DNA from 2 places in the Companilactobacillus zhachilii genome. Region 1 is predicted to be linked to the other one. Evidence: predicted binding sites of a transcription regulator. Region 1 holds the regulator's gene; the other holds the start of a gene.
What was found. Region 1 encodes NrdR, which represses ribonucleotide reductase genes. Its sites were predicted from a motif close to ACACNATATATNGTGT; they were not measured.
Positions count from the first base shown of each region.

Region 2: nrdH (glutaredoxin-like protein NrdH) is a predicted target of NrdR. The motif match lies at 4,318-4,333, and genes of this name have one in related genera.

Region 1 covers NZ_CP031933.2:1,037,530-1,053,876, reverse strand. The annotation lists gene dnaI (primosomal protein DnaI) at 129-1,037, opposite strand; gene D1B17_RS04630 (DnaD domain protein) at 1,040-2,413, opposite strand; gene nrdR (transcriptional regulator NrdR) at 2,425-2,898, opposite strand; gene coaE (dephospho-CoA kinase) at 2,920-3,513, opposite strand; gene mutM (DNA-formamidopyrimidine glycosylase) at 3,510-4,337, opposite strand; gene polA (DNA polymerase I) at 4,347-7,004, opposite strand; gene D1B17_RS04605 (MFS transporter) at 7,566-8,972, opposite strand; gene D1B17_RS04600 (metal-dependent hydrolase family protein) at 9,081-10,322, opposite strand; gene D1B17_RS04595 (metal-dependent hydrolase family protein) at 10,369-11,568, opposite strand; gene D1B17_RS04590 (hypothetical protein) at 11,765-12,955, shown strand; gene murC (UDP-N-acetylmuramate--L-alanine ligase) at 13,368-14,699, opposite strand; partial or broken gene ytpR (YtpR family tRNA-binding protein) at 14,708-15,339, opposite strand; gene D1B17_RS04575 (thioredoxin family protein) at 15,836-16,162, opposite strand; gene D1B17_RS04570 (hypothetical protein) at 16,286-16,347, shown strand, end outside.
Region 2 covers NZ_CP031933.2:34,299-50,645, reverse strand. The annotation lists gene D1B17_RS00210 (SLAP domain-containing protein) at 621-1,283, opposite strand; gene D1B17_RS00205 (C40 family peptidase) at 1,520-2,230, opposite strand; gene D1B17_RS00200 (guanylate kinase) at 2,441-2,998, opposite strand; gene D1B17_RS00195 (DUF2187 domain-containing protein) at 3,083-3,292, shown strand; gene D1B17_RS00190 (LVIS_2131 family protein) at 3,494-4,120, opposite strand; gene nrdH (glutaredoxin-like protein NrdH) at 4,390-4,620, shown strand; gene nrdI (class Ib ribonucleoside-diphosphate reductase assembly flavoprotein NrdI) at 4,622-4,996, shown strand; gene nrdE (class 1b ribonucleoside-diphosphate reductase subunit alpha) at 4,977-7,154, shown strand; gene nrdF (class 1b ribonucleoside-diphosphate reductase subunit beta) at 7,170-8,195, shown strand; gene D1B17_RS00165 (MarR family winged helix-turn-helix transcriptional regulator) at 8,368-8,811, opposite strand; gene D1B17_RS00160 (lectin-like domain-containing protein) at 9,067-11,382, shown strand; gene D1B17_RS00155 (DUF1634 domain-containing protein) at 11,438-11,821, opposite strand; gene D1B17_RS00150 (sulfite exporter TauE/SafE family protein) at 11,821-12,663, opposite strand; gene D1B17_RS00145 (hypothetical protein) at 12,663-13,139, opposite strand; gene D1B17_RS00140 (alpha/beta hydrolase) at 13,149-14,045, opposite strand; gene D1B17_RS00135 (MFS transporter) at 14,059-15,249, opposite strand; gene D1B17_RS00130 (helix-turn-helix domain-containing protein) at 15,500-16,347, opposite strand, start outside.

The DNA.
Region 1 (16,347 bases):
ATACAGTTTTATGTGAAAGTGGTAACTCCAGTAATGGGTAAGCTTTCAGTAATCGTACCCTCCCTGAATAGAACCAAAGTGTTATCTTTCATGGCTTTATTGAAACATTTATTTTCATTGATTGCAAGTTATTTTTCAAATCTTCTGTTTTGACCGGTAACAATAACCTCACGTGATAAGTACTTAACACGCTCCATAATTCGCTTTGCCTTAACTGGTTCTTCCTCACCACGCTGGTTGATAGCCAGGTGTTTTTCCAATTCTTGCATTGAAAAATTAGATGAAAAGAAAGTTGGCAAATTTTCTTGCATCCGATATTGCAAAATGACTCCTAAAACTTCATCACGAATCCAACTAGACATCGAATCCGCCCCAATATCATCAAGCATTAAGATTTCTGCACCTTTAACTTTATTAACTTTTGCCAAAACACTGTTAGAACCGATCGAGTTTTTCATTTCTACCGCAAAAGTAGGAAAATGCATCATTGTCGTATGAACGTCATGTTTGAATAGTTCGTTGGCAATTGCACCCAGCAAATAAGTTTTTCCAACACCAAAATCACCGGCTAAATATAGTCCCGGTACAAAGCCTTTTTGGTTCAAATAGTTATCGATAAAATCAAGCGATTTGCCCAAGGCGTCTTGTCGACCATCACCATTGTAATCATCCAACTTAGCACTTCTAATGTCAGAAGGCATATCCATCAAAACGAAACCAGATTCATACTGATCACGTTTTTCCCGATTCTGGGTTCTTTCATTAGGATAGTAAGCTACTTCGATATTGTGATTATTTACGATTAACTTAGGATAATAACCACGGGACAATTCACTAGCATGATTTTTGTTATTGTAAAACTCATAAATACTGGCGGCACTCGTTGAAATCGCATTAGGATTGATTGAATCGCTATTTTCTTTCAAGAAGCTTTGAACATCTGGGTCTTTCAAAGCACCATTAAGAAGACGGCGATAATCCTCCGTCAAATTCTTTGAATTTAAATATTCTGCCAGTCTATTTCCTAAATTTTCCATGCTTAATTATCCTTATTTCTTAGTCGTTTCAAGCGATCTTGCATTTCACTGTGACTAGTTTGTTGGTTTTGTTGCTTTGGAACTTTGGCTTTAACTTTACTCCAGTCAGTAGCTTGTTCCACTTTACGATTCCGATTGTTGTTATAGCGGCGCTTAGGATTGCGCGGCTTGTTTTGAAATTCATTGATGCGTTTGAGAGCTTGTTCAGGTGTTTGAACATTATTTTGCTGCCAATCATTGGCCATCGTTTCCATTAATGGCGAAGTTAAGGTCGGCGAATTTTGCAAGATATAGTAAACCATAATATTCAAAACTCCAGCTGACAAATAAGTCTTCATAGCCATATCACGTAAAGCACGCGATTCTACTGTACCCACAAAACCGCCACTTTTTTGTTTTTGAGCCGCCAAAAAATCTGCAGGTGTCATTGACTTCGCTTGTTGCAAAATCAATTGGTCAGAGCGGTTTAGGCTTGTTGCAGAAGTATCTGGAGTTGTCTCCACTGTTGGAGCTTGGTTTTTAACGGAGATATTAGCATTCTTTTCAAAACGGTCCTGCACTGACTTTTTCAAACGTTTAGGATCAATTTTATTGTTGACAATATCACAAGTTTTACCAATTAAATCAATCAAAACCATCTCATCTAATCCATAAAAAGCGTGCAGATTAAGGATCAACTCTTGATTCTCTAATAAATTATCTGGATTAATTCGATACAACTGTTGAATTCGATCAGAAATCAATTCCCAGTCTAATGGTTTAACCTTCTTAGCATTTAACGTAGGTTTCTTAACATCAGCCGTTGTGGCAAAGTTATTTTTCGCGTTTTTAACTTCAGTTGGTGTATTGATCAAATCATTATTACTCAATTGGAAGACTTCCAAGAAATCCTTCGTAATTTCTTGAGAATCTTGCAAAATCAAGTCTGAATGAGCATATTTATCAACCAATAAACGATATTTACTATCACTAACTTGCTCGTATAAGAAGATACTTAGCAAGTCATCCTTAAAAAAGTCATCCGGTGATAAAGGTTCAAACAGTTGATAAACATAATATGGACCAAGATCATCTTTTTTTTCAAAGGTACGGATCAACCCTAATGCTTCAGCTTTAATGCGTGCTTCATAAAACCGTTTCAAATCAATTCCTAATAAACTCAGCAATTCAGCGTGACTTTTACGTTGCGTGACTAGTTCCTTATTAGGTAATTTTTCCCACAACAACAAATAGAGGCTAAAAGCCTCTGTTCCCAAAATGGGCAAATATAAATCGGTTAAAACGTGACGATCATCATCATTCAAATGACCATTTGGCAAACACCAATAGCCTACTAGTGGTGTAAACTTTTCTGATCCAAAATTACTTGTAGACACTGGCATCCCTCTTACTTCTTATCAATTTTATTACCGTTTGCCATCATCTCTTGAACTTCACGCATGAAACTATTCATGTCTTTAAATTCACGATAAACGCTAGCAAAGCGGATATAAGTAACATCATCAACCTTGGCTAAAATTTTCATGACATGTTCACCAATAATTTGTGAGCCAACTTCACTTTCACCGTTAGCTCTGATTTCATTTTCAACCTTATCGACGATATCGTTCATCTGATCCATGGTAACTGGACGTTTCTCGGCTGCACGAACAATTCCCCGAAGTAATTTCTCACGACTGAATTCCTCACGATTACCATTTTTCTTGATAACCAAGAGCGGCGACTTTTCTAATCTTTCAAACGTTGTAAAGCGAGTACCACAGTACTCACATTCACGACGTCTTCTAATGGCGCGTCCTTCATCGCTGGGACGACTGTCAATTACTTTTGATGAATCATGATGACAATGTGGACAAATCAAAATTCCAACCTCTTTTCCAAATCAAAGTTGTGATATTAGTTTTTTAAATTCCTGTTGAAGCTGTGTTAAATCTCCTGAATTATCAATTACAAAATCGGCTCGACGTTTCTTCTCATCCATCGACATCTGGGAGTTGATTCGGTCCAAAGCAACTTTTTCAGACAGATTATTACGTTTCATAAGTCGAGCTAATTGAATCTCCGGACGTTCATAAATACTAATAACACCGTCAAAGTAATCCTCATAACCGCCTTCAAATAACAGTTGAATCTCAAAAATGGCAATTGTTTTACTAGTAGACCTTTTGATCAATGTAATAGTCTCTAAAATTTTCTCTTTAATTAATGGTCGCGTAATTCGGTTCAATTTTTCTAATTCATTACGATCACTGAAAACAATTGAGCCTAGCTCAGCTCGGTTCAAGGTTCCATCTTCATTCAAAATTTGCTCTCCAAATTGCGCAACGATTTGTTTTAACCCTATCGAATTAGGAACGACTACTTCCCGGGCAAATGAATCGGCATCAAATATTATGAATCCGTGATCCCTAAACATTGCTAATACCGTCGACTTTCCAGCAGCAATTCCACCAGTTAATCCGTAAATTTTACTCATTTGACAACTTGACACTTAGGACAAAAATGCGTTCCTCTTCCACCGACTTTGATTTTAACAATGTCAGTTCCACAACGTGGACAAGGTGTCCCCTCCTTACCATAAACTTGGAGACTATTTTGCATATTTCCTGTGTGGCCTGTTGCATCAACATAGGATCTAATTGTTGAACCGCCTGAAGCAATCGCATTTTTCATCTCTTGATTAGAAGCTTCAATAATGTTTTGGATATCTGTATCAGTTAAATGGTTGGCCGGTGTTTCCGGATGTAATTTAACCTTCCACAAAACTTCATCAACATAAATATTTCCTAGACCGCTCATTACTGACTGATCCAACAAAACAGTCTTAATGTCTTTACGATGACGCATTATTCTTGGTTTCAGGTCCTCAAAAGTAAATTCTACCGAAAGTGGCTCAGGACCAAGTTTGTGAATTGATTTATTGTTAGCTAAATCGTCGGTATTCCACAACTGCATACGACCAAATTTTCGAACATCATTATAAATCATTTTTTGACCATTATCTAATGTAAAAATGGCGTGGGAATGTTTATCAATGGCACTTGGATCTGCCGAAATTCGATAGCGGCCTTCCATTCTTAGATGACTAATAATTGTATAGCCATTATCCAAATGAATCAACAAAAACTTTGCCCGACGACCTACATCAGTAATAGTTGCCCCGGTAACAAATTCTTTAAACTGGTCAACATCCCCAGTAATTAAATTTTGATAGCGTATTTCAACATCAGTGATTTTACGTCCTTTGACTTGAGCATTCAAACCACGTCTAACTGTTTCTACTTCTGGCATCTCTGGCATATTATCAACCTACTTTGCTTCATACCAAGTTTGACCATGAGCTGTTTCGACCTTCAAAGGAACATCAAGTTTGACAGCTGAATCCATCACGCTTGGCACTAATTTTTCTAAAGTCTCAATTTCTGATTTTGGAGCTTCAAAAATCATTTCATCATGTACTTGTAGCAATAAATTAGCTTGCAAGTTTTCTTTTTTCAACATCTTCTGCATATTGATCATGGCAACTTTAATAATATCAGCCGCACTACCTTGAATAGGCGTATTCATTGCCGTCCGTTTGGCAAAATTTCTAATATTAAAGTTACTTGAGTGAATATCTGGTAAATAACGACGACGGTGCATAATTGTTTCAACATAACCGTTCTCGCGTGCATATTTAACAATATCATCCATGTATTTCTTAACACCAGGATATTGTTCAAAGTAAGATTCGATAAAGGCCGCAGCTTGTTTTCGACTGATACCAATATTTTGTGACAAACCATAATCACTAATTCCGTATACAATTCCGAAGTTAGTAGCTTTAGCTTGACGACGCATATTTGGTGTTACCTCATCAGTACTATTCAAGCCAAAAATACGCATGGCCGTATGAGCATGAATATCGTAATCTTCCTTAAACGCCTCTTGCATATGTTCATCACCCGAAATGTGAGCTAAAACACGTAATTCAACTTGTGAATAATCGGCTGAAAAGATTTCCCAATCTTCATGCTGTGGCACGAATGCCTTTCTAATCTGCTTACCTTCGTCGATTCGAATTGGAATATTTTGCAAGTTTGGTTCAATTGATGACAAACGACCTGTTTGGGTCAAAGTTTGTAAATAAATCGTATGAATCTTGTTATCTGGTTGAACAAACTTTTGTAATCCGACTACATAAGTTGATTGAATTTTAGAAATTTGACGATAATCTAAAACCATCTGAACTACTGGTGACTTATCTTTTAATTTCTCCAAAACATCAACTGATGTAGAATAGCCAGTCTTAGTTTTCTTAACAACAGGTAATTTCAAATCTTCGAACAAGACTACTCCCAATTGTTTAGGCGAATTAATATTAAATTCTTTGCCTGCTTCTTGATAAATTTTCTTTTCAATTTCGGCTAAACGAGTGGCAAAAGTATTTTCCATTTCTTTTAACTTGGAAACTTCAACTGTAATACCTTTAATTTCCATACTGGCCAAGACATTTGATAATGGAAGTTCAATCTCATCATAAAGACTGTCCTGATCATTATCTTTCAATTCAGACATCATCTTATCTTTTAAAGTTGCAATTACTTGTGCCTTTTGAGCTAAGAAGTTCAATAAAATATCAGTGTCTTCAGGAACAGCCTTCTTAACACCTTTACCATAAAATTCTTCTTCTGATGGCAAATTGACATTATAGTTTTTGGCAACTAAACCGATATCTTGCTTGTTATCATTAGTATCCAATAAATAGGCCACTAATAACATGTCAAAACTAATACCAGCTATATCACAACCATAACGATGCAATAACGCAATCGTTCGCTTGTTATCAAAGAGATACTTTTCCTTTGTCTCATCAGCTAGCCAAGCTTTCAAATCAGCATTTTCTAATACCGAAACATCAGTCGTTCCGTAATAGTTTTTACCATCCGATATTGCTAAACCAACAATTGGAGCCAAATGATAATTTTCACCAAAACCTTCAACGATTAATGTTTGTGGCTTAGTGTTACCAGCAATTGCTTTAATAGCAGTAGCATCTAATGGTTGCACTTTAATATCTGCTAAAGCTTCAGAAGTATTTTCTTGTGGAATATCCATTCGACTTAAGAAAGTTTTGAAGTTCATTTTTTGATAAAACTGAACTAATTGTTCTTGGTTATCACCACGATACTCTAAATCACCCAATGACAATTCGACTGGGGCTTCCAAATTAATCGTAGCCAACTTTTTACTCAAAAATGCTTTGTCTTTGTCATTAATTAAGTGTTCTTTTAATTTACTCTTCTTCATCTCATCGACATGATCATAAATACCTTCAACGCTACCGTATTCATTAATCAATTTGATAGCGGTTTTTTCACCGACTTTTTCAACACCAGGATAATGGTCAGATGTATCACCCATTAAGCCCTTCATATCAATGATTTGTTTAGGTGTAATGCCTAATTTTTCTTGAACGTGCTCTGGGGTATATGCTTCGGTTTCCGTAACACCTTTAACGTTAACTTTAACCGTAACTTTATCAGTTGCTAACTGAGTCAAATCACGATCACCGGTGATAATCGTCACGTCCATGCCATCCAGTTCAGCTTTACGTGACATTGTACCGATGATATCGTCAGCTTCATAGTCTGGTAACTCATACGTTTTTATCCCACGGTAATTTAACATCTCTTGAATCAATGGCAATTGTTCCATCAATTCTTGGGGTGTCTTAGCACGTGTACCCTTGTACTCATCAAACATCTTGGTTCTAAAAGTTGTCTTACCAGCATCAAAAGCAACTAAAGCGTGTGTTGGTTGTTCATCTTTTAAAATCAATTCCAACATGTTGTTGAATGCGTATAGTGCATTTGTGTGGATTCCTTCGCCAGTAACAAACTTATCTAAAACGTTGTGCATAGCAAAGAAAGCTCGAAATGACACACTATTTCCATCTATTAAAAGTAATTTTTTATTTTTTGACATATATTCTCCAATAAAACTGAATTAACTAATTCTATTTTAACAAATCAGACTGCGTTGTAACAGATTAGTGAAATTAAAGTTACCCATCACTACGCAACCTCCAGTCAATATGCATGTTAAATATTCCGCCTCCAAGAGCAAGAGATTTTGGTAGCTATGGGGTTAACCTATAATCACTTGACTGTGAAAGATAAAAAACAACTCTTACCGCATCAGTTTTTTCTCAACTTTGGTTATAGAATCCAATGTAAAAAAAGGTTAGATATTTTTCTTGGTATACAAAAAATATCTAGCCCTTTTGATTATATTAAACTTCAAATAATACAGCACTGTTTTAAAAATAACAAATATATTAGTTTCTGGGTGCAAAAAATATTGGCTGCAGTGACGGTGGTGTAATGGCTTTAGTCATTACACCACCGGACGAGTTTTGAAATTCGCGTACTTTGCGAAGTTCAAAATCGTGGTTCGAGACCGCTTTTCGGCTCGAACCGGTCCCCACAGCGCCAACATTTTTTACACCCAGAGACGGCAACTAACCAAACTTCCCAAGATTTTCAATTAATCTTTTTGTCTTTCATATCTGAAATAAACATAAATAATTGATAACAATACTAGTAACGATAGAACAGTTAAAATAGCAAAGTCAATTTTTGCACCCGCTATTGTGTTCAAAACTTCATTATTGGTGCCACTTGTTATAGCCACTGCTGAAATAACAACCGACAAGACATTTGTTCCTAGTGAACCCGCATATTGTTGCATCATACTATAAAGCGAATTTTGGTCCGACTTCTTCGCCCCCTTTACTTGAACGCTTCCGTCGGATAATGAGACTCCAAATCCCATACTGAAACCAATCCTTACTAAAATATAAATCCAAATAATCCCCACCATCGTCAAGCTTTCACTCTTAATCCAAAATAGACCTGAACCAACAGTTATTAATAAACCGCTGATCAATAGTGGAATCCAAGCTCCTCGTCTATCGTACATATAACCGGCAATAGGGCCGACTGCTGCACCTAGCAACGAACCCGGTAGTAGCATTAATCCAGCCTGTGCTGAATCTAGTTTTAAAACTGTTTGAGCAAATATCGGCAAAACAAATGACAAACCGATATTTATAAATTGCAAACTAAAGTATCCAAATAAACGTAACCTCAAAACTGGAACTCTTAATATTGAAAAATCTATCAATTGACGACTACTTTGACGATTGTACCAAGTAAATATTATAAAAATCACTAACGAACCTAATACCCAAAGTAAAAATTTCTTAGAATCCCAGCCATAGCGACCTGCTTGATCAAAAGTAAATAAAATTGTTGAGAAAATTATGGCTAATCCTGCCACACTCAAATAATCAAAGGAAATCCCCTTTGTACCTCGAGCTTGACCACGAATAGTAAAAATCCCAATAATAAACAATAAAATAATTAATGGCAAAACACCTACAAATATTTCACGCCACGACCACAAGCCATTAACGACACCACCATAGGTAGGCCCTAAGGCAGGAGCTAATGAAATTACAATCCCAGCTAAACCAGTATATAGCCCTAACTTAGAAGTAGGTATTTCCTCAAAAATCAAATTGAACATCAATGGTGTTGAAAGTCCTGTAGAGACTGCCTGTAATAATCTCCCACCTAGCAAAACTGGAAAATCAGGTGCCATTAAACAAACCAGCGAACCGATAAAACAACAAGCGGTTGCGAAAATAAATAACTTTAGCGGATTAAATTTTTTCAAAAGATAAGCCGTTGTACTCATAACAATTGTTGTTAACAATAAATATCCCGTTGTCAGCCACTGAACTGTACCCAGACTGACGTTAAGCATTTTAACCAATGTTGGAAATGTCACATTCATTGATGTTTCAATTAAAATACCTGTAAATGATAACAATCCCACTGCCAAAATTGACAATTTAACCCGAGTTGATACGGAATTATCCAAACCAATGACCTCTTTTCATACAAAAAGGCCATGACAATCTGCTCTGTCATAGCCTAGCTCTTACCCTATACTTTACTATTTTAAAAAAATTTATGCTAGAAAAGAATCTAACTTTTATAACAAATCAGCTACTTCATTCAGCCCAACATTTACTTTTTTATTAACTAACTCACCTTTTTTATAAACTAGTTTATTAGCTTGTCTAATTGCAGTAATGTCATCTAATGGATTTTCGTCCAATACCAAAAAATCAGCAAATTTATCAACATCAATACTGCCATATTGGTCATCAATCTTTAATAATTCAGCCGCATAAATGTTTGTTCCTAATAGAGCTTGATAAGGTGTTAATCCTAATTCAGTAAGTAATACAACTTCATCTGCCGTGCCCGTGTCAAAACTATTAAAGGGTGTTCCAGCATCGGTCCCAACAATAATTTTGACACCTTTTTGTGTAGCCATTGTTGCATTTCTGAATAAATCGGCCTTAACAGCTTGATTTTTCAAGTACATATAATTTGGAACTTTACCTTTTGCAAATTTTTCAATATTAACACAGGCACTCAAGGTCGGTACTAAGCAGATATCATTATCTTTCATAAATTCAGCTTGTTTTTTATCAAGATAAATTCCATGCTCAATTGAATCAACACCAGCATTGAGTGCAAACTGAATTCCACGATTACCTTGGGCGTGTGCTGCCACTGTCATGTGCTTACTGTGAGCTTCTTCAACCGCTATACGAATTTCTTCTTCTGTTAATTCAACATCGTCAACTTGGTCAGTTGGTGACATTACTCCACCTGTGACCATGACTTTAATATTGTTAGCACCACGTTTGAAATTCTGACGAACGGCATGACGCATAGCATCGTTAGAATCCGTAATATGACCCCAAGTCGTTTCCCCATCAAGTCCTTCAACAAAATCTGCGTGGCCACCTGTCATTGTCATCGGACGACCAGATGGTAAAATTTCAGTTCCTTTGAGTTGCCCATCTTCTTGTAACTTACGTAATTTAATATCAACATCAAAGGCACAACCACAGTCTCTCACATAAGTAACTCCTGACAGCAAAAGTTTTTGCAAATTATTCAACGCCTCGAAAGTCACTTCAGTTTCAGATGCATAATTAAATTTATTGAGAAAGGGATCCATCATGATATGAGTATGGGCATTTATCATCCCTGGCATCACGTATTTTCCCTTCAAATCTATTTTCTGACTGTCATCATTGGGAATACCTACCCCAATTTCAGTAATACGACCACTTTCATTGACGGTAAAATAACTATTTCTAACAATTGTTTCGTCAATTCCATTAAATAAATTGAGGTTGGTAAATGTCTTATTCATCTGTATCTCCTAAAATTTTAATTAAGTCTTCGACAAATCTTACTAATTAAAATACCTTAACGCCTTTTTTATAAACAGCTTTATCAGCTTGTTGAACAGCCTTAATATCAGCAATGGGATCATCATCAAGCACTAAGAAATCGGCGATTTTTCCGGTTTCTAGTGAACCATATTTGTCATCAATTCCTAACAAGTGGGAACTATTTTTTGTTGCTGATAGTAAGGCTTCTTCATTGGTTGCTCCAACATCAGTCAGCAGTTCTAGCTCTTTTGGAATATCGCCGAAACGATTGAATGGAGTCCCAGCATCAGTACCAAAAGATAATTTAACTCCTGCAGGAATGGCTACTTTCATACGTGCATAGAATTGTTCCTTGAAACCTTTGGCTTTTTCAATCATATAATCTGGCAATTTGCCTTCACCATAGGCTGGAATAGAGTATGTTGCGATAACTGTCGGTGTTAAATAAATGCCTTTTTGCTTAATTAACTCAATGTCATCATCTGTAATTAAGCAACCGTGTTCAATTGAGTCTACTCCAGCAACAATTGCTTCATGAATACCTTTGGCACCTTCAGCATGGGCGGCAACTGTCATATGTTTGTTGTGAGCTTCTTCAACAACAGTTTCCAATTCAGGCATTGAAAGTTCTACATCATCAATCTTATCAGTCGCCGACATGACACCACCGGTAACCATGATTTTGATATTTTTAGCACCCAGTTTAAACTCACGACGAACAGCATGACGCATTTCATCAGGGGAATCGACAATATTGCCCCAAGTTGTTTCGCCATCAAGTCCTTCAGTAAAGTCAGCATGTCCACCTGTGATTGACATTGGACGTCCAGATGGCACTATTTCGGTTCCACCCAATTGACCTTCTTCTTGTAAGCGACGCAATTTAATATCCACATCGAAGGCACAACCGCAATCTCTCACATAAGTAACACCAGCTTGAAGTGCCTCTTTTAAATTATTTAACGCTGTAAAAGTAACTTCAGCCTCTGACAAATAATTCAACTTATTAGTAATTGCATTCATCATTAAGTGAACATGCGAATTGATCAATCCAGGCATGACATACTTTTGTTGCAAATCAACGATGTGTTCAGCATCAGGTGCATCTTTAAAGCCTAACTTAATAATTTCTCCAGACTTATCATCAACGATAAACCAAGCATCTTTTTGAATTTGAGCTGTTTTGCCATCAAATAAATTAAAATTCTTGTAAAGAGTTTCCACGATAAAGTCCTCCTAAATAAAATTTAAATTTAGCTTAAATTGAAATAGTTTTAAAGTCAAAATGTACAAATTATTTTTGATATAATTATACTTTTTGTCTAATAAATGCTTTATTTATTGCCATATTTATTAAATGCTCGCAAAATTTGCGCTGTAACTAATAATTTTTGCCAATAAATTTCAGGAGGTCAAAAATATGACTTATCTACTATCGTTCACAACTGTCATGATTTTCATATTGATCGGTGAGTGGGCCTCTGCCGCTACCAAAGCATTCGTACCTTCAATTTTCATCACCGCGGTCCTCTTCGCCATCGGATTTTGGACTATTCTACCAAAAAATATCGTTACACAAGCTTCTTATACACCCCAATTCGTCGGGGTTGCGATGTCGATGTTATTGGTACAGATGGGAAGCTTAATGGATCTAAAGGAATTGGCTAACCAGTGGAAAGCTGTTTGTATCGCGCTTCTAGGCGTTACTGGTACATTAATTTTCACTTTAACCATTGGATCATTATTCTTTAACTGGAAAACAGTTGTTGCTGCAGTTCCACCATTAACTGGTGGTATCGTTGCTGCATTATTGATGACTAACGGATTGAAAGCTGCCGGCATCACAACCCTAGTAGCTCTCCCAGTTTCAATGTTTATCATGCATTCAATGATTGGTTATCCATTAACGGCCCTCCTTTTGCGTAAAGAAGGACATCGACTTTCAACTAAATATCACAATGAAAAAGACGACCCCACTTCTGAAGTCGCCCAAATTATTAAAAAACATAATCTTTCTGAAACAGTTAATAAACCAGCTTTTAAATTGCCTGACCAATTTCAAACACCCGTCTTTATCATTACTCGTGTTGCCTTGATTGCTTTACTAGGAAACTGGTTAGCCAGCCTCGTTCACGGAGAAATCAACGCCAACGTCATCTGTCTAATCCTGGGTGTAATCGCCCATCAACTCGGTTTCATTGAAACAAATGCCCTTGATAAAGCTAAAGTCTTCAACTGGCTAATGTATGGACTATTGTCATACATCTTTGCCCAACTAAGCTTGACCACACCTGCTATTATCGGACATATTATTATTCAAATTATCGTTTTAATTTTACTAGGAATCCTCGGTATGTTTGTAGCCTCATTCCTATTAGCAAAGCCATTTGGTATGAGCCGTGAAATGGCCTTTGCCTGTTCATTAACAGCCCTCTTTGGATTTCCTGCCGATTTCATCCTAACAACCGAAATTTGCCAAAGTGTTGCTCAAAGCGACGACGAAAAAGCCTATCTAACCGAATCCATCTTACCTAAAATGCTCGTCGGAGGATTTGCAACCGTATCAGTGGCATCAGTTATCATCGCATCAGTCTTTTTGAAACTTTTGTGATAAAACCACATCAACAATAAATTTAGATTACTGTGAATTAAATTTTCAAAAGTATTAATGATTAAGTAACCAAATGTTAAAAGTTTCAAAATAGACTTTAAGTTATGACACTCTAGTTTTCCGAAGTATCAAGATAGTAAACAGCATACAAATCAATCTCAATATTGTAAAAAAACAACAAATAAACTAGCCTCCAGGAGCAATGAAATTAGGTCGCTGTGAAGGTGGCGTTATGGCTTTAGCCATTACACCACGGGACGAGTTTTGAAATTCGCGCACTTTGCGAAGTTCAAAATCGAGGTTGGAGACCTTGGCTCCAACCGGTCCCCATAGCGTACCTAATTTCATTGCTCCTGGAGGCGGCATATAAAAAAGCTAAGCAATCCAAAAATCAGATTGCTTAGCTTTATTTTTATTGTTGATTAGGATTCAAAGTGCTTAACAATTGTTCATAAGCAGTTTCATACTTTTGAACATCCCCGGCACCCATGAAAATCATCACTGTATTGTGATAATCCAATAATGATGAAAGGTCGTCAAGCGTTAGAACGTTACCACCCTTATGAATCTTGTCACCAAGATCTTTACTTGTAATATCACCATGGGCTTCACGAATGGAACCAAAGATATTAGTCAAGTAAACTTCATCAGCCAAATCAAGTGACTTAGCAAAGTCATCCATTAAGGCTAACGTTCTTGTATAAGTATGTGGTTGGAAGACAGCAATAATCTTTTTGTCAGGATATTTTTGTCTAGCAGCGTCAATGGTAGCTTTAATTTCTTGTGGATGGTGAGCATAGTCATCAATGATAACTTGATCAGCTACTTTCTTTTCGCTGAAACGTCTCTTAACACCACTGAATGTTTGTAGTTCACGGTTGATCAAAGCGTGATCAAGTTTTTCCATATGACCGACACCGATAACAGCTAGTGAATTAAGAACATTGTGTTCACCAAACAATGGAACTTGGAAATTACCAATATTTTCACCATTAATTGAAACATCAAATGATGAACCTTTAACAGTCCGCTTGATATTAGTTGCACGAATATAATCTGATTCATTCAAACCATATGTATAAATTGGAGCATCAGCCTTGATTGACTTAGCATGTTTATCTTCACCCCAGATAAAGATACCCTTCTTAGTCTTTCTAGCTTCTGACTCAAAGGCATCAACAACATCATTGATTCCACCGAAGAAGTAATCAGGGTGATCAAAATCAATATTTGTAATGATCAAGTAATCTGGTGAGTAAGCTAAGAAGTGACGACGATATTCATCAGCTTCAAATACAAAGAATTTTGCATCTTTGATACCTTTACCAGTACCATCACCAATCAAGTATGAAGTCTTAGCAATTCCACTAAGTGTATGTGCCAAAAGACCAGTTGTACTTGTCTTACCATGTGAACCAGCAATACCAATTGATGTATAATCATTAACCAATTTACCAACTAATTCTGGATATGTAATAACTGATAAATGCATATCATTAGCTTTTTTAATTTCTACTTGGTCATCATTAAAAGCGTTTCCTTTAACAATTGTCAAAGCTTCATGAATATTATTTTCATCGAAAGGTAAGATTTTAATACCTGCTTGTTCAAGGCCACGTTGAGTAAATGTATATTTATCAATATCTGATCCCTGAACTTCATATCCTAGGTCTTTCAAAATAAGTGCTAAAGCACTCATACCTGTACCTTTAATTCCAACAAAATGATAGACTGTATTTTCCATAATAACTCCTAATCGAACAAATTCTTAGCTGCTTCAAAATCAAATGCTTGTCCTGCTGTACCATTATCGAGTACCAAAATTCCACGTTTTTGTGGTGCATTAGGAATACCTAATTCACGAGCAGAACAAATCATCCCATAACTATCAACGCCACGTAAGGCACCAGGCCAAATTTCAGCTCCGGTTGGCATTACCGCACCCGGCAATGCAACGACAACTAGTTGACCTTGTTCAATATTTGGCGCACCACAAACGATTTGTACAGGTTTATCTAAACCAACACTTGTTTGAGTAATGTGCAAATGATCTGAATCAGGATGTGCTTCCATTTCATCAACATGTCCAATAACGAACTTGGGACTATTATCAGTCTCTAATTTATCAGAAAAACCTGCTTTAGCAATGGCACTATTCAAAGTGTCTACTTGCTTGTCATCAAGAAATACTTGACCGGATTCATTTTGGATACCTAGCGCTTCACCAAGTCCAAAAAGTTGAATCCAATGGCATCATTAGTTTCTGTATTAAAAATACGTACTACATTATCTTTTTGAGTCGTATCTTGTGCCGCAACATCTTCTGCTGTCTCGACAATCAAGACATCCCCTAAAACATCTGGATTATAAAAGCTTAATAGCAAGTTTTTTCCCTCACTTGATTAATTTATTTGTTAATTAATATTTAGTATTATGCCGTTTCCAGAGTGAAGAAAGATTAACTGGCGGTTCGGACCGGTCTGAGCCAAGGTCTCAGACCTCGATTTGAAGACTTGCAAGCAAGTCTCCAAATACGCCCGGTGGTGTAAGTGCTAAAGCACTAACACCACTTTCACTGTCTGTTAATCTTTCTTCACTCTTCCAACTAGTATCATTTTTATTAAATATTCATATTTGTAATAAGAAAATTCATATGAAAAATTCAACCAGAAGTAACTAATACACTAGCCTCCGAGCGTAAGAAATTTAGGCAGCAGTGAAGGTATTGTTATGGCTTTAGCCATTACAATACGGGACGAGTTTTGAAATTCGCGTTCTTGGCGAAGTTCAAAATCGAGATTGGAGACCTTGGCTCCAACCGGTCCCCACAGCAGCCCAAATTTCTTACGCCCGGAGGCGGCTATCTAAGCAATGTTAATACTAAGCGTTAATTACACCGTTAATAAAGGTCTCAACTTCTTCTTTAGTTTTTCGATCTTTATTTACTAGTCTACCAATTTCTTTGCCATTTTCAATAATAACAAAGCTAGGAATTCCCATAATGCCTAATTCTTGAGCAATTTCCATATTATCATCACGATTGAAACTGATCCAGTTAAAGTCAGAATACTCTTTTTCAAGTTCTGGTAATTTAGGCTCGATAAATTTGCAATCTGGGCACCAATCAGCGTGGAAAAATAAAATATGTTTTCCCTCTTTAGTAATCTCGTGCCAATCTTTTACACCATAATCTTCAAATGTTTTCATATTATTCACCTCTTCAATAAGATACTTTTTATTTGTTAAACGGTCAATTAAGTGCTCTTGAGCATCGGATTGATATATAATAGTGGTAATATATCAGTAAATCGAAATCAAGGAGTGATTTTTATGAGTAAAAAAGGTATCGGTTCATTAATCGTTGCTGGTACTGTTCTAGCTGCTTCTGCCGC
Region 2 (16,347 bases), 1.0 Mb from region 1:
TGTCCTTATTCTATCAAATTTGAGCAAAAAAAAAGCCCGCTAATAAGCAGGCTGTCATGATATTTAATAGTAGGATAAATATCAACTTCTTTCTTTTGAAGATTAACTACGGGGGAATAGTCATCTTTGATTTAACTTCTTTATCTATATAGGGGGGAGATATCTGAAGTTTAAGTTTATTTATTAGGGGATTAAATTTTTAATTGTATATATGTTTTAAGGGGTTATTTTTAATTCATTGTTTTCAATAGTTATCTTTTAAAGGGTTATCTCTATTTTGAAGCTTTATCTTTCCATTCATTCACCTCTTCCTCTCTTTGACTATGCTTAAATAATAACTTTTAAATACGAATAAATTTATATCAAATTATGAAGAATTGGTGAATTTTTTTGAGGGCCGCCGGAGGGGCTCGAACCTCGATTTTGAGCTTCACACACCCCGTGAATCTCAAAATACGTCCGTGGTGTAAGGACTAAAGCCCTAACACCACTATCACTGCTGGCATTCTTTCGAACCCCTCCAGCTAATGTATCAGTATATTGCTATTATATTAGCCATAAAAAAAGAAAACCTCTAATTGAGATTTCCTTTTCTATTATAAATAATTTCGTTATTCTAATTAATTTTTTACTACATAATTAGTTGCATTGACCCATTCATTAGTTGCAATACGACAATACACTTCACCTTTATATTTTCTTACTTTATCAGAATGCCAAGTTGAATTGTTAGATAATGTTTTCTCACTATTCAAATCAAATGATCCGTCTTTTTGTAGTGACATTACTGGAACATCTTCACCATCAACATTAGTTACCTTAATTGTATCTGTATTTTCAGTTGAATTATCATCTGAAGAATTTCCAAAATTTTGAATTTCTTGACCTACTGCTTGTGTTTTTTGAAGGTTTATTTGAGAAACTCGTGATGACTTAAGATATAAATTATCACCTATTTGCCAACATGTTTTCCCGTTTATTTTTACAGGATCAGCCTTCCAAAATAGCATGTAATGATTACCAAATTGTTTAACTTTGTCGCCCGTTTTGACTAATTTACCATTTTGCATTTCATATAGAGCAATTGGTTTAATATTCGAATGCGAATCATTTTCGATTATCACCACGTCTTTACCATTATAATCAGGTAACTTTGTGTAAACCTTACTGCTTTTAACAGTCGTATCCGCATCCCCTTGTATATTATTGGAAGCCTCTACTACATTGGCATTGGTTAAAATCATCGCTGCAGAAAGAGCAATGATTGCTAAGCTTTTCTTCATAATTAACTCCCCTTCGTATAATTTAGTACCATTTCCAGTCTATCATACGAAACTTGTGTCCAAGGCCATTCTATATAATTATCAATAATAAATATCATTTAACTTATAAGTTACTCATATAAGGATTAATTTCAGTCAAAATAACTTCATAATACTGAACTACAAAATTTTAAGACAAAAAAAGACCGCCCAACCGGACAGTCTTGTACGTGAATGATTTTAATTTTGAATGCTTATTATAGAACCTTAACAGCGAATGAAGGCATGAAGTAACCTGAGATTGTTGAAATCTTAACTGATTCGCCTGGTTGTGGTGCAGCGATGTATTGGTTGTTACCTAAGTAGATACCTACGTGGTAAGTTGAACCTTTGCTACCCCAGAATAATAGGTCTCCGGCTGATGCTTGAGAAACAGCTTCTTGTGTTCCGGCACCTTCTTGAGCTACTGTGTATGAACCAATGCTCTTACCAGTTGCTTCTTGATATACGTATGATGTGAAACCTGAGCAGTCGAAACCTGAAGGTGTCTTACCACCCCATACATATGGTGTGCCTAAATATTGTTTAGCAGTGTTAACAACTTTTTCTGAAGATGACTTATCGTCTGTTGCAGCTGATTCTGTAACTGCAGCCATATCTGTAACATCGTTAGCGTTAACCCATTCGTTAGCACCTACAAGATACCATGTGTTACCTTGATCATCTTTAACAGCTTGACCAACAGCCCAAGCACTATTTGCTGCCAATGCACGACCAGAACTCTTGCCGTTTGATGATGGTGTTGTGTAAAGTGCTGACATTACCTTTGTACGTACAGCAGAAGGTGCGTTAGTTAAAACTTCTGAAGCAGCCTTTGTTGTAGAAGCGTTTGATAAACCTAAACCTGTAACTGCCAATGCTGCAGCAGCTGTAAATGAAATAAGACTCTTTTTAACGTTAGTATTCAAAATTGAAATCCCCCGTAATGGTTTGTTTTTTATTTTTTAAATTTTCTTAATTATTAATTTCTTATCACTCAACGATGACTATAATACTCTCTGAATATTGCAGAATTGTTACAGCAATTGTATAAGAATGTTACACTTTGACATTCACAAATTAAAGAAGCTCTAACCACAGGATTACCAATGGTTAGAGCTTCTTTGTGAAATATCGTTTTACTTGATATTTTCGCTTTTTAGTATTTTGTTAACGTTTTCTTCCGTTACTTCGATGTTTTTATTAGTAATTTTATAGCATTTGCCCCTTAATTCTGCCGGAATATTAAGGTCGCGATTGAATTCATCACTACTGATTCGAGCCTTTAAACGACTAATATCATCCCCACGATCAGCCAATCTTTGACGAACTGTATCCAAATCGACTTCTAGAAAAATGACAACTGCCTGATTGCCATACTTTTCTTTATAAGAAGCGGCTCCTTTGGTGTCGACAACAATACTTGCGGCGTCAACTTTTTTCCAAGTTTCATTTAAACTTTCTTCTGACGATCCATACCAGTTACCACTATATTCAACTTTTTCTAGGTAATGATTCTTTAAAAAGCTTTCTTTTGTCTCAAAATGATAGTCAATACCGTCTTTTTCGCCCACACGTGGTAATCTAGTAGTGTGAGTTATAACACTCGGTATATGATAAGTATCTTGCAAATATTTGCTAATTGTTGTTTTCCCAGTTCCACTTGCTCCAGTGATAACAATAATTTTTTTATCCATTATAGGACTCCTATGTTTGAAATATTTCTTCTACTATATTATTATACTAGTCTGTTAATTAATTAATCCGAGGAGAATTTACATATGAAAATAGAATACTTGAAGGTTGGTACTGTTTACGATTGCTCCGTTGATGAAGATATGGATTACCCATTCCAAGGTAAAGTTGAGAAGATTTACGAACACTCAGCTTTGATGGAAATTGTTAAAAATGATCCTAAGGATAATTCCAATAAGATGGAATTGAACAATAAGATTGTTGTTAGCATCAAGAAAATCAAAAAAGCTAAATAATTAATTCGATACGAGAGTGGGACAAAACATGTTCCTCTTTCGAACATTAAGGCAAATGGCGCCAGTAATCCGATTTTGGATTGCTGGCGCCATTTGTTTTAAGCAAAAAAAGCTATGTTTTGTCCCAAACTCTTCTTTCTCACCCTTCGGCTATGTTATTGAAACTAACAGCAGTTTCAACGTTAATACTTAATAAAATCCCTATTTTTCAACATTAATAAATGAACGTGCTGGAACTCTCAATACTCGATATTCCATTGCATAGCGATTAGCTTTTAATCCTAATCCATTGATGAAATTATTCTTGTACTTAGCTTGTACCGTAATTACGTACGCATCTTGATACTTCGCATCTAACTTCTTAATTTTCTTCATTGGCCAATTCAAATGTAAGCCAGAGACAGTGAAAGGTAATGTCGCATCTGAAATCGTTGCATTACGACTAGATACTGTGTAAGTTGAATTATTGATCCAATATTGATAAACATCTGTGGCGGTATTAGATTCTTTTTTATCTATCTTTACGTAATAACCTTGTCCATCATTAGTTGTTTGGACAATCATTGGATCGTATTTATATGAAACTGCTACTTCATTTTTATCGGTTAAATCGACTTTGGTAAATAAACTTGTATATAACAGACCACTCACAGCCAAAATAACGACTAAAATCTCCACCAGGTCAATCAAAATTGTTGCCCCAGTAATTTTACCCTTTTTAACTACTAAAATTTTTAAATGACGATTTCTAATATTAAATACTACAAAGATCAATAGCGCAATAACAATGATCCACGCTATAATTCCCACAAAATTCCAAGAATTCATAGTTTTCTCCCAACTAAATTAATTGTCTTAAATGCTTCATAACTCTATAATGGTTATTACTCTTAATTTTACCACGAATCGAAAAATTATTTGAAATTGAGCTGCAAAACGGTCAAAAATGTGTGGGTACATACGTTTGCGAGCTTTTTATAATGGCGACATAACCACGCTATATCGTGTGTTAATCGTTACAGTGGACACAATATATTGTGTTTCATTATTTAAATGATTATACTAATTGAGAATAGCACTTGAGAGGAAGTAATAACATGAATAACGTAATCGTATATAGCAAAAATAACTGCATGCAATGCAAAATGACAAAGAGATATCTTAAAGAACACAACGTTCCTTTTGAAGAAAGAAATATCAATCAACAACCACAATACTTAGCCACTCTTAAACAACAAGGTTTCCAAAGTGTTCCTGTTGTCATGAATTCAGCTATGGACCCAATCGTCGGCTTTCGTCCAGATAGCTTAAAGGAACTCGTGGATTAGTATGAAAGAAATAGCTTATTATTCAATTACAGGTCAAACAAAGCGTTTTGTTAATAAGCTCGGAATAGATGGATATGAAATTACCGACGCCGATCCGTTTTATCAAATGGGTCGGCCATTTATTCTTATTGTCCCAGCTTATGACGACGATATGATGGACTCTGTCATCGACTTTCTTCAGTATGAAGACAATGCCAAAAACTGTGTTGGTGTCGCTGGCGGTGGCAATCGGAACTTTAATACTCTTTATAATCATACGGCTAAAGATATCGCCGCTGGATTAAATGTACCCGTTGTTTTTCAATTTGAATTCAACGGTACACAAAAAGATGTCGAAAACTTTAAGAAAGTAGTGAATGAAATTGGGATTAAATAACCTTGATGCAGACAAAATTAGTTATTTTAAATTAAATAACGAAATCAACATCCCCGTAAACGACAAAATTCCTTTAAATAAGGACAAAGAAGCCGTTACAGCCTTTTTCTCTGAGAATGTCGAACCAAATATGAAAAAATTTGCTTCCTTCGCAGACCATATTGACTACCTAGTTGAACATGATTACATTGAAAAATCAGTTGTCGATGAATATTCACTTGAATTCATTGAAAGTTTATATAACTATTTGTTGGATCAACATTTCCAATTTCAATCATTCATGGCCGCTTATAAATTTTATAACCAATACGCCTTACACACTAATGACGGCGATCTTTATCTCGAAAATTACGAGATGAGAATTCTTTTTAATGCCCTTTTATTTGCTCATGGCGACCAAGATTTAGCTAAATCTTTGGCTACTGAAATGATTTCACAACGTTACCAACCCGCTACACCATCATTTTTAAATGCAGGTAGAAAACGTCGCGGTGAATATGTTTCTTGTTTCCTACTTCAAGTTACTGATGATATGAATAGTATTGGTCGAACAATCAACAGTGCTTTACAACTATCACGTATCGGTGGTGGTGTTGGTATTACACTTTCAAACTTACGTGAATCAGGTTCACCTATTAAAGGTGTCGACAATTCTTCATCTGGTGTCTTACCCGTTATGAAGTTACTTGAAGATAGTTTTAGTTATAGTAACCAATTAGGCCAACGCCAAGGTGCTGGAGCCGTTTATTTGAATGTCTTCCATCCTGATATTATCGATTTTCTTTCAGCCAAAAAGGAAAATGCCGATGAAAAAGTCCGTGTTAAGACTTTATCACTTGGCGTAATCGTACCTGATAAATATTACGAATTAGTTCGTAAAAACGAACCTATGTATTTATTTAGCCCTTATTCAGTTGAAAAAGTATACGGCAAACCATTCTCATACGTCGACATTACTAAAGACTATGACAAGATGGTCAATGATGACCGTATTAAGAAATATAAGATTCAAGCACGTGATCTAGAAGATGAAATCAGTAAGTTGCAACAAGAGTCTGGTTATCCTTACGTCTTAAATATCGATACTGTCAATCGTGAAAATCCCATCGATGGTAAAATCATCATGAGTAATTTGTGTACTGAAATTCAACAAGTACAAGTACCTTCCGAACTAAATGATGCTCAAGAATATACTAAATTAGGAACTGACATCAGTTGTAACCTTGGCTCAACAAACATCTTAAATATGATGCAAAGTCCTGATTTTGGTAAGTCTATCCGTTCGATGACACGTGCATTGTCATTTGTCAGTGATGCTTCCAATATTACTGCCGTTCCTCCAGTTGCTCATGGTAACAAGATGAGCCATTCGATCGGTTTAGGCGCTATGGGACTACATACCTATTTAGCATGTCATCACCTTGAATATGGTTCTCCAGAAGCCATTGAATTCATCAACGTCTACTTTATGCTACTTAATTACTGGACACTGGTTGAAAGTAATGAGATTGCCAAAGAACGTCAAGAAACTTTCCACGATTTTGATAAATCTAAATACGCTGACGGATCATACTTCGATAAATATGTAACCAACAGTTATGCTCCTAAGTCTGCCCTAGTTAAAGACCTATTCAAGGATATCTTCATTCCGGAACAAGCTGACTGGGACAAGCTTAAACAAAATGTTATGCGTGATGGATTGTATAACGCCTATCGCTTAGCCGTTGCACCTACTGGCTCAATTTCTTACATCAACAATACTAGTGCCAGTTTGCAACCCGTAACGCGTCTTGTTGAAGAACGCCAAGAAAAGAAGAATGGTAAGTTATACTTCCCAGCTCCATTTTTGAGTAACGATACAATTAAGTATTACAAATCAGCATACGACACCGATATGCGTAAAGTTATCGATACTTATGCTTCGGCTCAAGAACATATCGATCAAGGTATGAGTTTGACACTCTTCATGCGTTCAGAGATTCCAGCCGGAATTTACGATTGGAAAGCCGCTGACGACACGACACAAACAACCCGTGACCTAAGTATTTTACGTAATTACGCTTATTATAAGGGCATTAAATCACTATACTACGTCAGAACATTTACTGAAAATAATGACGAAATCGGTAGTAATGAATGTGAAAGCTGCTCAATCTAGGAGGAAATTTTTATAATGGTTGATACATATTACAAATCAATGAATTGGAATAAATTGGAAGACCAAATTGACAAAGAAACTTGGGAAAAACTAACTTCACAATTTTGGTTGGATACAAGAATTCCTCTTTCAAATGATTTAGACGACTGGAGAACTCTTAGTCCTGCTGAACAAACAGTCGTTGGTCACGTCTTTGGTGGATTGACACTACTTGATACTTTGCAATCTCAAGATGGTATTCAAGCAATGTTGAAAGATACTAGAACTCAAGCTGAAACAGCCGTTTTTAACAATATTGAATTCATGGAATCCGTCCATGCCAAGAGTTACTCCTCAATTTTCAGTACCCTTAATACCGCTGAAGAAATTGAAGAAATCTTTGATTGGACAGACCACAACGAGTATCTTCAAAAGAAAGCCAAGTTTATCAATGATATTTATCAAAATGGTGAACCTCTACAAAAGAAAGTGGCTAGTGTCTTCCTAGAAAGTTTTCTATTTTATTCAGGTTTCTATACTCCGCTTTACTATCTTGGTAACAACAAGCTAGCCAACGTTGCGGAAATCATTAAATTGATCATTCGTGATGAATCAGTTCACGGAACTTACATTGGTTATAAATTCCAATTAGGTTTTAATGAACTCCCTGATGATAAGAAAGCCGAATTAAAAGACTGGATGTACGATTTGCTTTATACTCTTTACGATAATGAAGAAAAATACACGCGTGAATTGTATAAAGAAGTTGGTTGGGTCGATGAAGTTCTCGTCTTCCTCCGTTATAACGCTAACAAAGCTCTAATGAACCTTGGTCAAGAACCTCTATTCCCTGATGGTAACGCAGAAGATGTTAATCCTATCGTTATGAACGGTATTTCAACCGGAACAAGTAATCATGATTTCTTCTCCCAAGTTGGTAACGGTTATTTGATGGGAAAGGTTGAAGCTATGAAGGATTCCGATTATGATATCGGCCGGACTGGTGATAATAAGACATCTGATGATAATTCACTATTCAGTAAAGTTAAAAAACTTAAATAAGAGAGTAGAACAAAACATGTTCAGCTTTCGAGCATTAAGGCAAAAGGCACCAGTAATCCGATTTTGGATTGCTGGTGCCTTTTGTTTTAAGCGGAAAAAGCTATGTTTTGTTCCACGTTTATGCTGCATGTTTAAAGACAATAATCGTTTTGCCCAAACTCCTTTTAGTCTTCTAATCTTTAGTTATATTATTGAATAATTTTTTCGAAAGGTTCTCTAAACTGTCCCACTCTTCTTTAGTGAAACCACTTTTACCAACCAAAGTTCTAGGTAAATCTTTAACTGCCTCACGCTTTTGAACACCCGTTTCAGTCAAATAAATATTAACAACTCGTTCGTCATCTTTACTACGTTTACGAATCACGAGATTTTCATGTTCCATTCGCTTCAATAGTGGTGTCAAGGTTCCTGAATCTAGAGACAATAATTCACCTAATTTTTTAACAGATAGTTGCTTATATTGGTACAGCGAAACAAGAACTAAGTATTGTGGATAGGTAATCCCATTCGCACTCAAACCATCGTAATATAACTTTTGAATCGCACGTGATGTTGCATAAAGCGAAAAACATAAGTGATCATCCAAAGGAAGCGGTTGACTAGTATCTATATCCATCTTAATCCTCCTCTAAAGCCATATTTACCTTGTATTTTATGCTTTTTAAACTAAATTGTAAATTATTCTATTTTGCACAATTTGATAATTAAATAAATATATCTCCATAACCATTGTTATTAATAATTACATTTATTTATTATATTATTTATATAAAAATACAATGGAATTTAAACTTATCTTACGTGTACATAATGTATATTTTTGATACACTTTGCTCTGTAAAGGGAATTTGTGCATTCGAGGGGATATATCATGTTTAAATTAAACGCTTTCAAAAAAATAACACTTACTTGTTTCGGGATATTTTTACTAATTATTAATTATCCCACTACAATCATCAATGCTGCTGATGCTAATACTGATTTTCAGAATGCTTTGTCAACTACTCCCAAGGGACTAGCCTGGCGAGATGACGATTTTACTGTGGCTGATTTTGCCAAAGCTTATCAAAATCGAGTAGCCAATGGTACTAACCTTGGAAATAACAGTAATAGTACCGTTATTCAAAATGCCAGCCGCATTAATAATGCCAAAATAACTCAATCAACTAACCCCGATAGCCCCAATACTAGTGTCATTCAGATGACCAATGCTACTTGGCAAACTGGGGCTGTTTGGGGAAATATGGCTAACGATAACTACTTTGATACGACACATGAACAGACCGCATCCATGTGGATTTATTTTGGTCGAATTAGTGGTGTAACCCCTGCCGATGGTATGGCATTCGTTCTTCATAATGATCCTAACGGTGGCGATTCGATTGCTCTTTCTGCTGATGGTATTCCTGTTAATGGACAATCTCTAGGTGTTTGGGGAGCGGACTGGCAAACTAAAAATGACAAACCAGAACAATTATCAAGAACTGCGATTCAAAAAAGTTGGGCTTTAGAATTTGATACTTTCACCAACTTTGAAACAAGCAATATCACCGGAGAAGGTAATTCCTTCGACAGTAATATTGACCCTAATCTTCAACGTTCTGACCAACATATTGCAGCAAATTATCCAGCAAATTCAACTATATATAAAAATGGAACAGGTAATTACGGCCGACAATATTTCACTATGAACCATCTTCAACCAAATATATTTTCAACTTATAACAGTCCACCAACAAATTTGGTCGACAGTAAATGGCATCATATAACTATTAACTGGACCCCCATAGATGATTTCAACGGGACTCTATCATATGCCTATAATGACAAAAATCCTACAACTGGGGCTCCTTTGACACCTCAAGCTAAAGCATCATACCCTATTGATTTAACCCAATTAGGTATAACAAGTACAAACAAAAAATTATACTGGGGCTTCACTGGATCAACTGGTAAAAATTATCAAAATAACCTAGTGGTCTTTGAATCCATCCCTTCCTTCGTTGATGCTGAAGCAAAGTCCGCTGTTTATGACGACTCGCAAGGTGGTACACAAATTACCAACAGCAATACACTCGTTGATCCTAATGCCGATATTAGATATACTTACTCGCTAAATTACAAGGGCTGGACCAGAACTTGGGACGGAATCAATGCTTTAATGAAGGTCCCTGACAACGTTACATTTACCAGTGGGACTATCACCTACCCAGATTCACCTAATGACAAAAATCCTCGTCCTATCCCGGCTGAAGTTTTTGAAAACGTCAAAGATAATCAATTAGAATATTTACTCCCCGAAGGTTTAGATTCTGATAGTCGTAATGCTCAAATTGAATTAAAAGGTCACACAATTGCAAAAGCTCCAACTCAACTGACAGTTCCTTCCGTTCATTCATCCTTTGAAGGTGATAATTTAATTACCGGCGCCGATACACAAGCTTTCAAAATTAGAGCTCGCAAATTGAGTTTGGAAAGTTCATCGCCTAATCCGATTACTTTAAAACCACATGAAAGTACGACCGTCCCCGGAAAAGTTACCTATGTGGGAAGCGGCACAACACCAAGTTATACCACAATGAATGTTTATCAAACATTGAATGGCTCAACTACTAACTTAGGAAAAATTGTTGATTCAAGTGGAAATTTCAATCTGAATTTCAATGCTGATCAACTAAATAAAGTTAATACATTATCTTTTTACGTAACCGATAGTTATGGCAACACAAGTAATACCATTTCCAGAAACATTAACGTTGGTGGTCTATTAACTTTTGGATATATTCAAGATAAAGTGGCCTTCAAATCGACTAACGGCTCATTTGGCAATCAAATCATCCCTAGATTAGGCGATTGGCAAGTTGATGTAATCGATAGCCGTGAAAAAGGTAGCAACTGGACCGTCCAAGCTAAAGCATCCGATTTAATACTAACTGAGGATCTTCAAACTCCACTTAAAGGGAACTTGATTTATCGCGATGTGCAAGGCAAGGACCACAACATTCTTAACAATGCTACTAGTGTAGCTACACATACTAAAGATATCGAAGAACCGCAAACCAAAAATATCACTGATTCTTGGACCTCGAATAGTGGTATCTTGTTATCAATGGAAAATGGTAATGTAGAAGGCAATTACCAAGGAAAAATTCAATGGATTTTATTAGATACACTTCCTAATATTTAAAAAAGGCGTTACACAAAAAAGAAATTGTGTAACGCCTTTTTACTCACATTAATTTTTAACTACGATAACCCATATACATCGCGAACATCAAAATAACTAAAACAATCGATGTAATAACAACATACAAAGTATCGTGTTCTTTATAAAAAGCATAAATTGAAACAACAACTCGCAATACCGGTGTCAAAATAAGTAAGAAAACGCCTAACATTATAACGGCATATGACTTACCTGCAAAAACACCTGCAAAAATGGTTGAGAATCTTTGTGGGAAATCAACAATTGTATGACCATTTCTCACAACGGTAGGATAGCCTGCTCCATTCATGAAGTACAAGCCCATACCAATCAAAATCACAATAGCCGACGTTATAACGCCGATACGTAAAATCTGACCGATAATTAATTCAACTTTTCGTGTCTCTTCATGTGATTGCATTAGATATTCACCCCAAATCCTTTAAGTGCCATTTGAATTCCCATGTAGAGAATAATTGGGATAAAGATCATACGAATAACTTTTGGCTTCAAAACTTGCATCAAACGAGCACCGATCGTAGCCCCTACTAAAACACCGATTGCCAATGGTGCAGCAATATCGGGACGAATTGACCCATTGAAGAAGTAAACCGTCGCACTAGCAGCAGCAGTAACACCCATCATCAAATTACTTGTCGCACTTGATGGCTTCAAAGGCATTTTCATAATTGTATCCATGGCAATAACTTTAAAAGCACCACTACCGATACCAAGCAAACCACTAGCTAGACCAGCAGCCCACATCATTACAAATCCACCAGGAACATTTTTCATTGAATAGTCAATTTGCTTTTTATCAGCCTTGTCATAATAAGTACTAGCAAGTTTAAACTTTTCAACGATTTCGCCCGTTTCCGTATAAACGTTTTCTCCCTTTTTATCGAAGAATTTGCGAATCATGTTATATGAAGAATATAGCAAAAAGAACCCGAATAAGACATATAAGAAATTACTTGAGAACATCCCTACCAACAGGGCACCCATAATCGCACCAACGGTTGTTGCAATTTCCAAGAACATTGCGACACGCAGGTTTAACATATCGTCTTTTAAATAAGCAATAGTTGAGCCAGAACTTGTCGCAATAACTGAGATGATACTAGCACCGATCGCATACTTGATATCTAATCCCATCATGATAGTTAGCACCGGAGTGATAATCATTCCGCCACCAATTCCCAAGATTGCACCAAGAACTCCAGCTCCAACACCCATTATTAGGAGCAGTAGCATTGAATTCATTATTTTTCCTCTTTTTTCTCTTCATCTTTGTTAGAGAAATTTTCTACCGAAGTTTCATAGTTCTCTTTCATTATATCCATTGTGTGTTTAATTTCATCATTTTTGAGGACATTTTCTGAAATTAAATCAATATGAAATTTAGATGCATTCAAATAATCGCAAGCAGTTGAAAGATAAATTTTGGTATCAACTTCAGCATCATCATCGAAGAAATGAGTAACTTTCTTAGCATCAGCAAAAGGTAAATTAATTACGCCAGTTTCTAAATAAAAATTGATTTCAAACTCGGAATCAGCAACATGAATCATAACTTGTGACAGTATATTATCGGCAGTGTCCTTTTCAATTTGTTCTTTGGCTTTATTGATCGACCAAAGATCTGCTTGAAGTAAATCATCCTTACTAATCTCTAAACTAGTTTGGTTGAATTCTCCTGCTTGAACTTTCTCCATAAAATCAGCAATTTTAATTTTCATAAGTCTCTCCTAAAGGTATTTTTCTAAAAAGTTTTCCACAGCCTGTTGGTAGTTTTTCGAATCAACGTAGTAGCTCCGAATGTGAACACCAAGGCTTTTATAGGTTCTTTTTTCGAATTGTCCACATGTGGATAACTCGTCTTGCATTTCGATTGGCACAGTAAAATCATTCTTACCATGCATAAACATCATCGGCAACTTATTCTTCAATAAAGCCTGCCGACAATCTGTCTGTCGATAAGAAAAACCAGCGCGTAGTTTGGACATCAACGAGATACCACCAATCAATAACTTACCTTTAATATGATAACGTTTTTGACAATGATAACTTAAAATATCGGCTGCACTAGTATAGCCAGAATCTTCAATTATCAGTTTAACATTTTTCGGCAGTTCATACTGTGAAGTTAGCATGACCGTAGCTGCTCCCATTGAAGCACCAAATAAAATAATTTTATCATTTGGTCGTTCAGATGACAGCTTTTTTATCCAATCCAATAAATCGAGACTTTCTAAGTAGCCCCAACCTAGGTACTTACCTTCACTTTTACCCGCGGCCTGATTGTCAATCTGCAAGACATTGCAACCTAATTTATCAAAGAGCTGAGCGTGTACATTTAACGAATTATGATCGACGCCAAAGCCATGCACCATAATAACTGTTACATCATCGTCATTGTCAGTAAACCAACCATACAATTGATTACCTGTTTTACGTGATTGAATATTCCACTCTTGCTTAGCTTTTTTTACGAATTCTTCTGTTGCCTCTACTAGTCCCTCATCCATTTTTACCTTCGGAGCTTCTGAACCTAATGCCTTTGAGCCTCTTTTTTGAACGTATAAAAAAAAGGCGTTCAGAATTAGAACGACTAGTAATAACAATATCAACAAAATAATTATCATGATATTACCTCACTTATGCTAATTCTTTAACACCTACCATTGCTACAGCCACAATAATCATTGAAATTGTAATTCCTACAAACAAACTAGAGAATGACAAGGCAGTAACAATCAAACTACCAGCATATGGTCCAATGGCACGTCCTAATGAACCAAAAATACTGTAAAAACTTTGGAAAGTCCCACGATTCTTGTTAGTTGACATCTTACTTAACAAAGCTGGAATCGTTGGGAAAACCATTGATTCACCGATAGTCAAAACTAACATACTAATTACATAAGCTAAGTATGACTTAGCACCTGGCAAAATCAAGAATGATAATCCCATAATAATAGTTCCTAGGAAAATTTGATACTTCAATAACTTGAAAATTCTTGAAACAACACGATTCATAACTGGTTGAATAATTAACAATGAAGCAGCGTTAATAGTGAAAACTAAACCATATTCTCGAGTTGAATAACCTTGATTCAACATGTAAGCTGACAAATTACTATCCCATTGTGAATAGCCCAGCCATACGATAAAGATTGAAGCACAGATGACAATCATATTTAGCATGAAACGATTGGCACCAATTTCAATTTTAGGATCGGCTGTATCACTACTTACATAATGATGAGTAGTTTCATCTTCTGTTTCATTAACATGATCCAATAAATTAGCTTTAAATAATAAAATTACGGCACTAATTATAAATAGCATCATTGGAATGAAGAAAGTGAAAAAGATACTCCACTTAAAAATAAAACCAACAGCCGTCGAACCAATGGCAATTCCGATATTAGCAGCTAAGTACATATTATTAAATATTACTCGACTATTTCCTGACATTTGTTCCGCAATGAAAGCTGTATAAGCATTAACTGCCGTATAAACTAGTCCCATTCCGAACCCCAAAATGAACAACATGATCGCATATGTCGGCCAAACATGATGAAATGACATACCTAGTAATGAAATAATGGAGATTCCATAACCAATATATAACGTTCCTCGCTTTGAAAAACGATCAAACATTACTCCTCCTAAAGCATTACCGATCATCATAAAGGCGGAGTAAACCATTAGCGTAAATCCAGCTGTCACTAGTGATTCATGTAAATTTTTGTGAATAAAAATTGTATTCACCGGCAAAATAAATCCCATCACCAAGTTAAATGTGATGTTCAAAATTAGTAACCAAAGTCTTTGAGCGCGCATCCTTTTCACCTCTTCTATGTATTTTTTTCAATAAAAAAACCATGGCATAAATCAACCATGGTTTTAGTTGGTAGTACTCAGATGAGCAAATAGGTCCCTGTTCACATCAGTTTCCTATAGATATCCCTCACAATCCGGTGAGTAGTGCTCGATATCCTACCATCATAAGTGTCGTCCAAATTCGACGACTCTCGACTCATCGCACAATGTGTATCATAATATATTCTGAAAATAGTTGCAACACTTTTCATTAAAGATTTGGATTTTCACTAACTTTTTCTTCTGTCCAAATTTTGTAAATCAAGTTCAATAAGCCACCCATTTGGCCATCGACCCCGTTATACATCCAACGATAAATGCAGACATCGTCTTTCATATTTTCCTCTGGAGGGTTAGCACTATTGGCAGTTACAACAATATCAGCCTCTTTAGGATCACTGACGATCTTAGCATATGGTAGTGATTGTAATGTCACTGCTAAATCTGAATAAACTAAGAAGAATGATTCAAGCTCTAAGTAAACTTTAACTTGGATATTCTTGTTATAAAGTGAGAAGAAACGATAAGCAATCGCATAAATAGCTTCTGAAATTTGTTTTGATTTTCCTGTAAGTGATTGATACTTGTCACGCAACATCAAATGTTGAACAGTTGAATAAATCTTGCTTTCCAAACCTTCATCATTCAACTTGCTGATAGCGTCACCGAAACCTGAATATAAATTCAAAATTTCGATATAATTGTGATCAAGTGCAAGTACACCGATAATACATGTCGTCAAATTATATTTATATCTTAAGAACTCTGAATGTGACAAAGCCATATCAGAAATTGTTTGCTCGACATCAATTGGAATAAGTTCCAAAAAGTCATCAATGAAGTTAGCAAATAGTGGATTGTATCTAACCAATTGCTTTGAAACAGATTGTAAGTAATCAGCTGAAACTTCAAACGTTGCAGGAACACACATCAATAGGATATAGAAATCAGCTGATTGGAACATTTGCTCCTCATAGCTAACATCTTCTTTAATAGCACGCTTCAATTCACGTACTTTCTTACTACCAGTGTCCCCTTCAAGCATTGAGCCGGCACTTT